Regions from separate parts of the Lysinibacillus sp. FSL M8-0216 genome, predicted to be linked through region 2. Evidence: riboswitches for the same ligand, from Rfam matches in the RefSeq annotation. Region 2 holds a riboswitch; each other region holds the start of a gene.
What was found. A riboswitch is a leader RNA that binds a small molecule or an ion and turns the genes downstream of it on or off. The one in region 2 is predicted to bind S-adenosylmethionine.

Region 1: linked by a shared signal. The riboswitch ahead of MKX57_RS13560 (Na+/H+ antiporter NhaC family protein) and the one ahead of MKX57_RS21220 (bifunctional homocysteine S-methyltransferase/methylenetetrahydrofolate reductase) in region 2 are both predicted to bind S-adenosylmethionine.
Region 3: linked by a shared signal. The riboswitch ahead of MKX57_RS19410 (methionine ABC transporter ATP-binding protein) and the one ahead of MKX57_RS21220 (bifunctional homocysteine S-methyltransferase/methylenetetrahydrofolate reductase) in region 2 are both predicted to bind S-adenosylmethionine.

What each region holds. Positions count from the first base shown of each region.
Region 1 covers NZ_CP152007.1:2,756,299-2,759,581, forward strand. Annotated here, with positions in the region: gene MKX57_RS13555 (VanZ family protein) at 1-17, shown strand, start outside; gene MKX57_RS13560 (Na+/H+ antiporter NhaC family protein) at 493-1,773, opposite strand; SAM riboswitch class I at 1,878-1,981, opposite strand; gene MKX57_RS13565 (DUF3953 domain-containing protein) at 2,101-2,334, opposite strand; gene MKX57_RS13570 (class I SAM-dependent methyltransferase) at 3,149-3,283, shown strand, end outside.
Region 2 covers NZ_CP152007.1:4,269,335-4,272,617, forward strand. Annotated here, with positions in the region: gene MKX57_RS21220 (bifunctional homocysteine S-methyltransferase/methylenetetrahydrofolate reductase) at 1-1,421, opposite strand, end outside; SAM riboswitch class I at 1,511-1,610, opposite strand; gene MKX57_RS21225 (protoporphyrinogen oxidase) at 1,713-3,107, opposite strand.
Region 3 covers NZ_CP152007.1:3,902,454-3,905,736, reverse strand. Annotated here, with positions in the region: gene MKX57_RS19430 (arsenate reductase family protein) at 12-368, shown strand; gene gcvH (glycine cleavage system protein GcvH) at 450-830, shown strand; gene MKX57_RS19420 (hypothetical protein) at 922-1,263, shown strand; gene MKX57_RS19415 (thioredoxin family protein) at 1,279-1,590, shown strand; SAM riboswitch class I at 1,647-1,751, shown strand; gene MKX57_RS19410 (methionine ABC transporter ATP-binding protein) at 1,835-2,863, shown strand; gene MKX57_RS19405 (methionine ABC transporter permease) at 2,853-3,283, shown strand, end outside.

The DNA of each region.
Region 1 (3,283 bases), 1.5 Mb from region 2:
TTCAGGCAAGAAAGTAACACCTCGTTCCAAATACTTAAGCAAAGCCCAGGCTCCAATTAATAGAGCAACTGGGCTCTTTTATTTTCGACTGTAAGGGGCAATGAACTATCCCCCTATCTCCTAAAAGTAGACTACTCCCCTATTTTTCTACTATTATTTTTTTACCTAATACCATTAGTGTTTATTGTCTGATTCTTATTGAAATTTATTAACTTTAAAATAAAGTAAAGCCGTTGATTGATTTCCAGCTTTCCATGGGCGGGGTCGAACTGCACCCTCGCCCTTCGTTCCAATCTGGAGTGGATATTAACTTCACCACAAAAAAATGCTCCCTTTAGATAAACAGATTTTATTTTTTAATCTGTCTACCTAATAGGGAGCATATCAAACTACTCGATGGCTTTTGTCTACAGTCTGAAATAACCAGCTTGCTGATCTTTATTTAGATTGAGCTACTTTCGTCGTTCATGTTTAATTTTCAGTAGTAAAAGTTTAGGCTTTCTTTTTTTTCGGGTACCCAATGAATATCGCTATCATACCACAAATACCAATAAGAATTGGGTAGAAAGAGTACGGCAAGATACTCACTGGCGAAATTTTGGCTACGCTTGCGGCTACAAGAAATTGGGCTCCGTATGGGAGAAGACCTTGGACTGTACAAGAGAAAATATCTAAAATACTTGCAGACTTTCTCGGCTCAATCTCATACTGGTCAGCAATATTTTTGGCAAGTGGCCCGGCAATTAGAATAGCAATTGTATTATTGGCCGTAGATAAATTAGTTAGACCCACAAGACCAGCTATACCAAATTCAGCACCCTTCTGCGATTTAATCCTGCGCGTTACAAGACGGAGTAAAAAGTCAATTCCCCCATTAAATTTAATAACTTCCACCATTCCAGCTATTAATATAGCCAGAAAGGCGATTTCATACATCCCTTCCATTCCTTCACCAATCTTTTGTATAAGGCTCATTATGTGATAGCTGCCATCTGCTAAGCCAACAGCACCGGCGAGAACAATCCCTAATGCAAGAACGAGGAAAACATTCATTCCAGATAACGCTAAAATAATAACTAAAACATAGGGAATAATTTTTATCCAATTATAGCTTAGATGCTCTACTTGGGCTGTCCCCCCGGATGTCATAAACCCTAAAATAATACTTGTGATAATAGCTGCCGGCAATACAATCCAAAAATTGACCTTAAATTTGTCCTTCATTTGTGCGCCTTGTGAACGAACTGCAGTAATAGTAGTATCTGAAATAAAAGATAAATTATCACCAAACATCGAACCGCCTACAACCGCTGCCATCACTAAAGCAATAGGTAGCTCCGTAAGATCGCTTATTCCAACTCCAATTGGCGCCAGCGCAACAATCGTCCCCACTGATGTGCCCATGGATAGAGAGATGAAACAGGCAATGATGAATAAGCCTACGACAACCAGGTTTTGCGGTATAACCGATAAAGCAAAGTTAACAGTGGAATCTACAGCCCCCATTCCCTTCGCTACCTCTGAAAATGCCCCTGCTAATAGAAAAATAATAACCATCAGCATGACATTTAAATTTCCGGCACCTTGGCAAAAAATATCAACCTTTCGGGAAAACGATTCTTTTCGATTCATCGCTAGAGCTACAGCACCCGAAATGCTGATGGCTACAATGACAGGAAAGGCATAAAAATCACCCATTATAATCCCTGAACCAATAAATAAAATCATAAAAATAACAAATGGGATTAGCGCCCATGGATTCTCTTTCTTCATTGTCTACCTCCAAAAATTAAAAATCAGCCCTATTTTTTATTTTTTCACCATAAAAAAGGCCTCATCTTGAAATAACAAGAAGAGCCCTTATAGTTAAAACGCTCCTCTTATCTATCAAGAACATTGCTTGCTGGATTTGGCACAGTAACTTAATAGTTCCGCTGCCGAGATTTCATCGGGCCAGTCCCTCCATCTCTCTTGATAAGAAGAAAAAATATTATATTTTTTACACAATATTAAAATACTAAAATAAAACATCCATAATTGCAACATGTTTTTAATTGTAAAAAAATCCCACGACTATTATCAAGTGCGAAATTCAACTTTTTATACGAATACGAAGCTTTGAATGGACACATAGATCGAAAATATAAATACCCCGACTAAAAACCAACCATATAATTTTCTCTCTCTCCGAAATTCATTAATTCCTAATGTTAACATAAATAAACCTAGAAAAAGGATCATTAAAAAGTTTAGCCGATAATCATGTGTCATAAATCCGTAAATGGAAAGCGTGATGCCTATTATTGATAAAATAATTTGTACTGTTTTTAACAAAACGATTCCCCCTATTTGCTTGAACGAATACTAACAGTTATCTAACCTTTTTTGAATAAAAAAATTCTATGATGGGTGAGATGACAAATGAAAGCCCAACAACTTTTTATTTTTGTTTTTTTAATTGGCTTTTGAACTAGAAACAGGAAATTTAAGTTTAATTCGAACAGGGCTGACAAAAGGCTTTTACCCTGCATTTATCTTTTCTTTAGGTTGTGCTGTTGGTGACATGGTGTACGCTGTACTATAGGTTTTGGGAATAGCCTTTCTAGTACAATCTAGTACAATATTCCAATTCATTTTATGGATTGGCGGTACTATCATGCTTGGCCCTTTAACCTTCCAAGCTTTCCGAGATACGTTTGCATGCAAAAAATTAGAGTCATGGAGCAGCGATTGAAAAGAAATCATTATGGGCTTATTTTTTACTGGTGTTTGGCTAGTAGTTTCAGCAACGACTGCAATCGTTGATTCCCAACGGTTGGTGGAAGTATAGTAGGTGGTACAACTATTGGACATTCAGCAACTAAAAGCTTACCTCCCTTCTTCTTCGGATTTATCACCGTTTCAATCCTTTGGGGGCTAATCCTTTCATATTTAAGTAGCATCGGTGGTAAAATAATGGGAAAAGGCTTATGCAAATAGTTTCGTTTATTTCAGGATTACTCTTTTTGTACTTTACTTTTTATGTATTCTTGAATGGTTTTGAAAAGCTATTATAGGGGTGAAAACCATGGTTAGAAGAAGATAGCTAGCCTCCTAGATCACCAAGGATATGTAGGAGGCTAGCTTAATTATAGGAGATGTTTAAACGATGAAGCAAAATAAATATGATGATATGCAATTCTTTTCTGCTTACGAAAAAATGCCACGTTCTGTTCAAGGGCTGGACGCCGCAGGAGAGTGGCATGTATTAAAAACACTTTTACCTGATTTGAAAAATAAACAT
Region 2 (3,283 bases):
AAAACACGAACATTAGGGTTAAATGCAGCAGCCACAGAGAAGTTAGCCTTTTTCCGTAGTGGTTTCCCTGAGAAAGAAACCCCTTCATTTAATTGTTTAATTAATTGGATAAGCTCCATCGAGGAGACATCATATACGCTAGTGGCACCAGGGAAATCTCCAACCTTCGTTGGGTCACCCGTAACAGCTAGCACATCATGAATTCCTAAGGCATTTAACCCCATTAAATGTGATTGAAGACCAATTAAATTACGATCTCGACAGGTAATATGTGTAAGGGGGCGCACGCCATTAGTACTTTTCAATAACGCCCCCATTGCAATATTGCTAATACGTGGGGATGCCAATGAATTGTCTGCCATCATCACTACATCGGCACCTGCCTCATATAGTTGTTTGGCCCCTTCAAGAAATCCATCTATTTCTAAGTGTCTAGGTGTATCCAACTCTACGATGACCGAGCGTTCACGCTTTACTTTTTCATGAAGTGGTTCAAATTTAGCTGGCTCGGCATCACGAACAATTTCAATCTTTTCAGGCTTCGCATGCTTTTCACTAACTGGTGATAGCTCTTCTAAATACTTCTTTGCGGCTGCAATATGCTTTGGTGTCGTACCACAACAACCCCCAATTAAGCGAACACCCTGATCACGCAGTTCAACAGCAGCGCGACCAAAATAATCAGCCTCCGACTCATAAACAACACGCCCGTCCTCTAAATCTAATAGCGAAGCATTTGGATAGGCTGACATAAATGCCTTTGCCGGAAGTTCTACAGCCTCAAACGCTTGAATCGTATGATATGGACCTAGACGGCAATTGACACCAACAATATCTGCACCAAGAATCTCTAACTCATGTAGCGCATTATTTAAAGACATACCATTTTGTAAAACACCAGGCTCATGCATAGATACTTGAGCAATTATCGGTATATTAGTTTTGGCGCGTAGCACGTTTAATGTTGCTGTTAATTCTTCAAAATCATAATAAGTTTCGAGTAAAAGGCCATCAGGATTTCCTGCAAGTAACACACTTGCCTGCTCTTCAACGGTCGCTAATATGTCATCTAATGTTGCATCGCTTTTACGAATGCCACGAATTCCACCAATTGTTCCTAAAACAAATTGACCGCCATCCGCTGCTGCTCGCTTAGCAATAGTAATAGCTGCTTCATTAAATTGTTGGACACTTGATTCTAGTCCATAGCGAGCTAATTTAATGGCATTGGCACCGTACGTATTCGTTTGAATAATATCAGCACCCGCTGCGATATATTCTCTATGAATCTTTTCAATTAATTCAGGTCTCTGAACATTCATTTCCTCATGACAATACTCCAATCCATAGCCATACAACACTGTGCCTATTGCACCGTCTGCCGTCAATACATGCGTTTTTAATTTTTCAAGCAATCCCATAAAACTAGCCTCTCTTCCTCTATTTCTGTATAATAAAAAGCCTTCTTTTATATAAAAAGAAGGCTTTAACGACTCATCATTATTGTTCCTTCTCATCTTCGACTCAACGGTCTTCTGGATTTAGCACCTGACAAAAAGTTGGTTGCTGAAGCTTCAATGGGCCAGTCCCTCTGCTTCTCTTGATAAGAATTATTAAGTATGAATTTTTTAAATAATTAAAAGAATCATATCGTTTACAGACGAATGAGTCAAGACTATTTCACATAACAAAGAAATTATTTGCTTAAAAACTTAGAAATTAGATAGTTCTTCTGCAAGCTCTTCACCAATTTTTTTCCCATTTTGAATGCAAGCACCAATACCTACTCCAAAATAAGAGCAACCCGCTATCGATAAATTCGGATAGTTTTCATTCAGCTCTAGTAGTAAGCCTTGTAGCGCTTCCCGGTGAGCTAAGTCATATTTAGGCATTTGATCAATCCATTTTGTGACATTCACAACGGTTGGCTTTTCATCAATTCCTAGGCTTTTCCGAACATCTTCTAAAGCGACGGCTGCCAATTCGTCGTCAGTCATTTTACGTAACTGCTCATACGCCGGATTAATACTCTTATAGAATAGGCGAACAAGTAGTTGATTGTTTTTCGATGTATGCTTCCACTTGCGACTCGTCCAAGTTGCTGCATTACAAGTGACATCAGAATTATGCGATACAATATAGCCTGTTCCATCCGCAGGTAAGTTTGCATCAGGCACATCAAAGCCTAGATAAATAGTAATGGCTGATGCTGTAGTAAACTGATCAAAATAATGTGTTAAGGAGTCGTCCTGTAATATACTTTGAACCGCTTCATTCGGTAGCGCTAGAACAACATAATCTGCCTCAATGTATTGACCATTTGCTAATGAAATCGAATACTTGTTCCCCATTTTTTGGACATGATTTGTGGCTACCCCTTTAATGATGTCTACCTCTGTTAATTTCTGTTCTAATCGCTCAATTAAAGAGGATAATCCATTTTGAAATGAAATAAATTTTTTATTAGCAGCTTTAACAAATTGCTCACGATTCGCATCAAAACCTTTTATGATACTTCCATTGTCATTTTTATAGTCAATTAAATACGGTAAAGTGGAGGCAATAGAAAGTTGGTGTAAATCACCAGAATAGACACCTGCTAAAACAGGTGCAATTTGATTTTCCACAAGCTCTTCGCCAAGATAATAAGTTAAAAATTCCCCTATTGAGCTTTCTTTTGTAAAACCTGCATTGGGTAAAGTTAAATCTTTTAAAGCTTCTTGTTTGGCCTGGTCAGAGATAAGTGTGCTTTCCTCAAGTGATGCCACACTCATAGGTATACCGAAAGTAGAATCCGCTGGAATGGCGTGCAGCTCGTTATTTGTATAAATATAGGATATACCTGTTTCGTTGTAAACGAGATGATCTTCAAAGTCTAGCTCCTGCACTAGCTCCATTACACCTTTATGGCGAGCTACGATTGAATCAGCACCAGTTTCCATAATAAAACCTTGTTCATAGGCTGAATATAGTTTGCCACCTAAATATGTATTTTTTTCTACGAGCACTAGCTGAACATCTAAATTTTTTTCCTTCACTTGGCGTTGCAGATAATGCATTGTGCATAAACCAGTAATACCGCCACCTAATACAACAACTGTTTTCATAGTAAACCGCCCCTATTTTTAGTTCTGTCTACAGTATAAACTTATTTTCATTGAAAATTACGTTAAACCCTTTACAAATTTAGCAAAAATAGAGCTATCTCAACTGTGAGATAACTCTAGCTCCAAGAATATGCTTACTAAACACACATTATAATGAGTACTATAGTGTTTAATAT
Region 3 (3,283 bases), 370 kb from region 2:
GGAGCATTTTTATGACGATTCAATTTTTCCATTATCCAAAATGTACAACATGTAAAAAAGCACAAAAGTGGTTAAATGATCATGACGTTTCCTATGAAGAGGTACATATCGTAGAGCAGCCACCAACAAAGGATGAAATAACAGCTTTATGGCAAGCAAGTGGACTACCTTTGAAGAAGTTTTTTAATACTTCTGGCATGAAGTATCGTGACCTTGGTTTGAAGGACAAGCTAGCTGATATGACTGAGGAAGAACAGCTTAAGCTACTTGCTACGGATGGTATGTTAATAAAACGTCCCATCGTAACAGATGGAAAAAAAGTAACTTTAGGGTTTAAAGAATCCGATTTTGAGCAAGCTTGGTTATAACCGTTTTTATCCTTGTTTTTATAGGAGAAGTATGGCACACTGAAAGTGAATATATTACATAATTATGGAGGGGTTTTTTGCATGAGCACACCGAAAGACTTACGTTACTCTGAAGAGCATGAATGGGTAAAAGTAGAAGATGGAAAAGTACGTATTGGTATTACGCACTTCGCACAATCTGAATTAGGAGATATCGTTTTCGTTGAACTTCCACAAGTTGGCGATGAAATCAAAACAGATGATCCATTCGGTAGCGTAGAATCAGTAAAAACTGTTTCTGAATTATATGCACCAATCTCAGGTACTGTAGTGGAAGTAAATGCAGATTTAGAAGATAGCCCAGAATTCGTTAATGAATCACCATATGAAAAAGCATGGATGATCGTCGTAGAGCCTGCTGATGCATCAGAAGTTGATAAACTTATGACAGCAGAACAATACGAAGAGATGACTGCAGAATAAGACAAGCCATAATCAAAAAACGTCGGAAACTACCGGCGTTTTTTATTATATAATAATGTATAAGTGGATATGTCTAAATGGAGGTGGCGTAATGTTCGATGGGAAATGCTTGATAGTAGAAGGACGCTCAGATAAGCTACAAATTGAGCCGATTTTGAACGAGAATGTTACAATACTATGTACGAATGGAACAATTGGAGTGCATCAATTAGAGGAGCTAATAGACCCCTATGAGGGCTGCGAGCTATTTACTTTTTTTGATGCTGATACTTCAGGCGATAAGCTACGCGCTTTAATGGACAGACATTATCCGGAAGCGGAGCATTTACGTACAATGCCGACATATAAGGAAGTAGAAACGACACCAAGAAAAGTGTTAGCAATGATTTTACTGCGTGCGCATTTCTCCATCCATAATGAATATATTTTATAAGGTTGCGTGAACTAAATGGAAGAATGGTCAAAAGAGCAGTGGGAGTCGGCTTTACAGTCGGGAGAAAAAGCTGCGTTTTATTTATATACACCGATGTGTGGTACTTGTGCAGTGGCATCGAAAATGATGTCAATTGTAGAACAACTATTACCTCACCTAAAACTAGGGAAAGCAAATATTAATTTTTTGGAGCAAATTGCTATTGAACATCAAATTGAAAGCGTCCCATGTTTACTTGTGTGTGATGGCGGCAAAGTGACAGAAAAGATTTATGCTTTTCAATCCGTACCATTTTTGTACGAATTGTTAAAAAAATCAATTGACTGAACTTTATTAGCGTGGTAAAGTAACAAATATATTACTAAAACATTAAATATATCGAACTCTTATAAAGAGCGGCGGAGGGAAGTGCCCTATGAAGCCCGGCAACCATCACATAGTGAAAAGGTGCCAAATCACTCAAAGATTTTTTCTTTGAAAGATGAGAGAACGGTTCAACGTATAATACGTGACCCCTTCTACTTGTCTATAAGTGGAGGGGTTTTTTTATATAAGAAAAGGAGTATTCGCTATGATACAGCTTCAAAATATAACGAAGAAATACAAAACAGCAAATGGCGAATTAACGGCAGTCAAAGATGTTAACCTTACTATTAATAAGGGTGAAATTTTTGGCATTATCGGCTATAGTGGCGCTGGTAAAAGTACGATGATTCGTTTACTTAATGGTTTAGAGAAACCAACAGCAGGAACAGTAACGGTGAACAATCAAGAATTTTCTTCGATTAAGGGTCAAAAGCTTAGAGCAGCTAGACAAAAGGTTAGTATGATTTTTCAACATTTTAACCTACTTTGGTCACGAACAGTTGCAGAAAACATTGCCTTCCCATTAGAAATTGCAGGTGTATCAAAAGCTCAACGTGAGGCACGGGTGAAGGAATTGATAGCACTTGTTGGCTTAGAAGGTCGCGATCAAGCATATCCATCGCAGCTGTCTGGTGGACAAAAGCAACGAGTAGGGATTGCACGTGCATTAGCAAATAATCCAGAGGTTTTACTATGTGATGAGGCAACATCTGCACTAGACCCAGAGACAACAGATGCCATTCTTGATTTACTGGTAGATATTAATGAACGGTTAGGGTTAACGATTGTCCTCATTACTCATGAAATGCATGTCATTCGCAAGATTTGTCATCGTGTAGCAGTGATGGAGGCAGGCGAAATTGTAGAGCGTGGGGAAGTATTGCAAGTTTTCCAGGCACCTCAGGCAGCCATTACTAAGAAATTTGTAGCCCAAATTACAAATACAAAGGAAACACAGGATACAGTAGAACAAATCAAAGCAAATTATCCAACTGGACAACTTGTCAAATTGATTTTTGTTGGTGAAAAAACAGAACAGCCAGTTATTTCACATCTAGTGAAGCAATTCGATGTGGAAGTAAGCATCGTACACGGAAATATTTCACAAACGAAAAATGGTGCATATGGTACCCTCATAGTCCAAATTGATGGGTCGAAAGCAAATGTGACTGAAGCCTTAAGCTATTTAAATACAGTGGAAGTACAAACGGAGGTGATTGCAGATGCTAACTAATCTCTTTCCGAATGTAGACTGGGATAGCATGTGGCAGGCTACGTATGAAACATTATATATGACGGCCATTTCTACAGTTATTACATTTATTCTTGGGTTAGCTATTGGAATCGTCCTATTTTTAACAAGTCCCAATCAGTTATGGGCTAATAAAATTGTTAGCTTTTTAACAGGGTCACTCGTTAACATTTTCCGCTCTATCCCATTTATCGTGTTAATTATTTTATTAATTCCATTCACTAAGCTTTTACTAGGTACAATCCGTGGAGCTAATGCTGCTTTACCTGCTTTAATTATCGGTGCGGCTCCATTCTATGCACGTATGGTATTAATTGCGTTACGTGAGATTGATAAAGGTGTCATTGAAGCAGCTCGTTCAATGGGGGCAAAAACATCCACAATTATTTGGAAAGTTCTAAT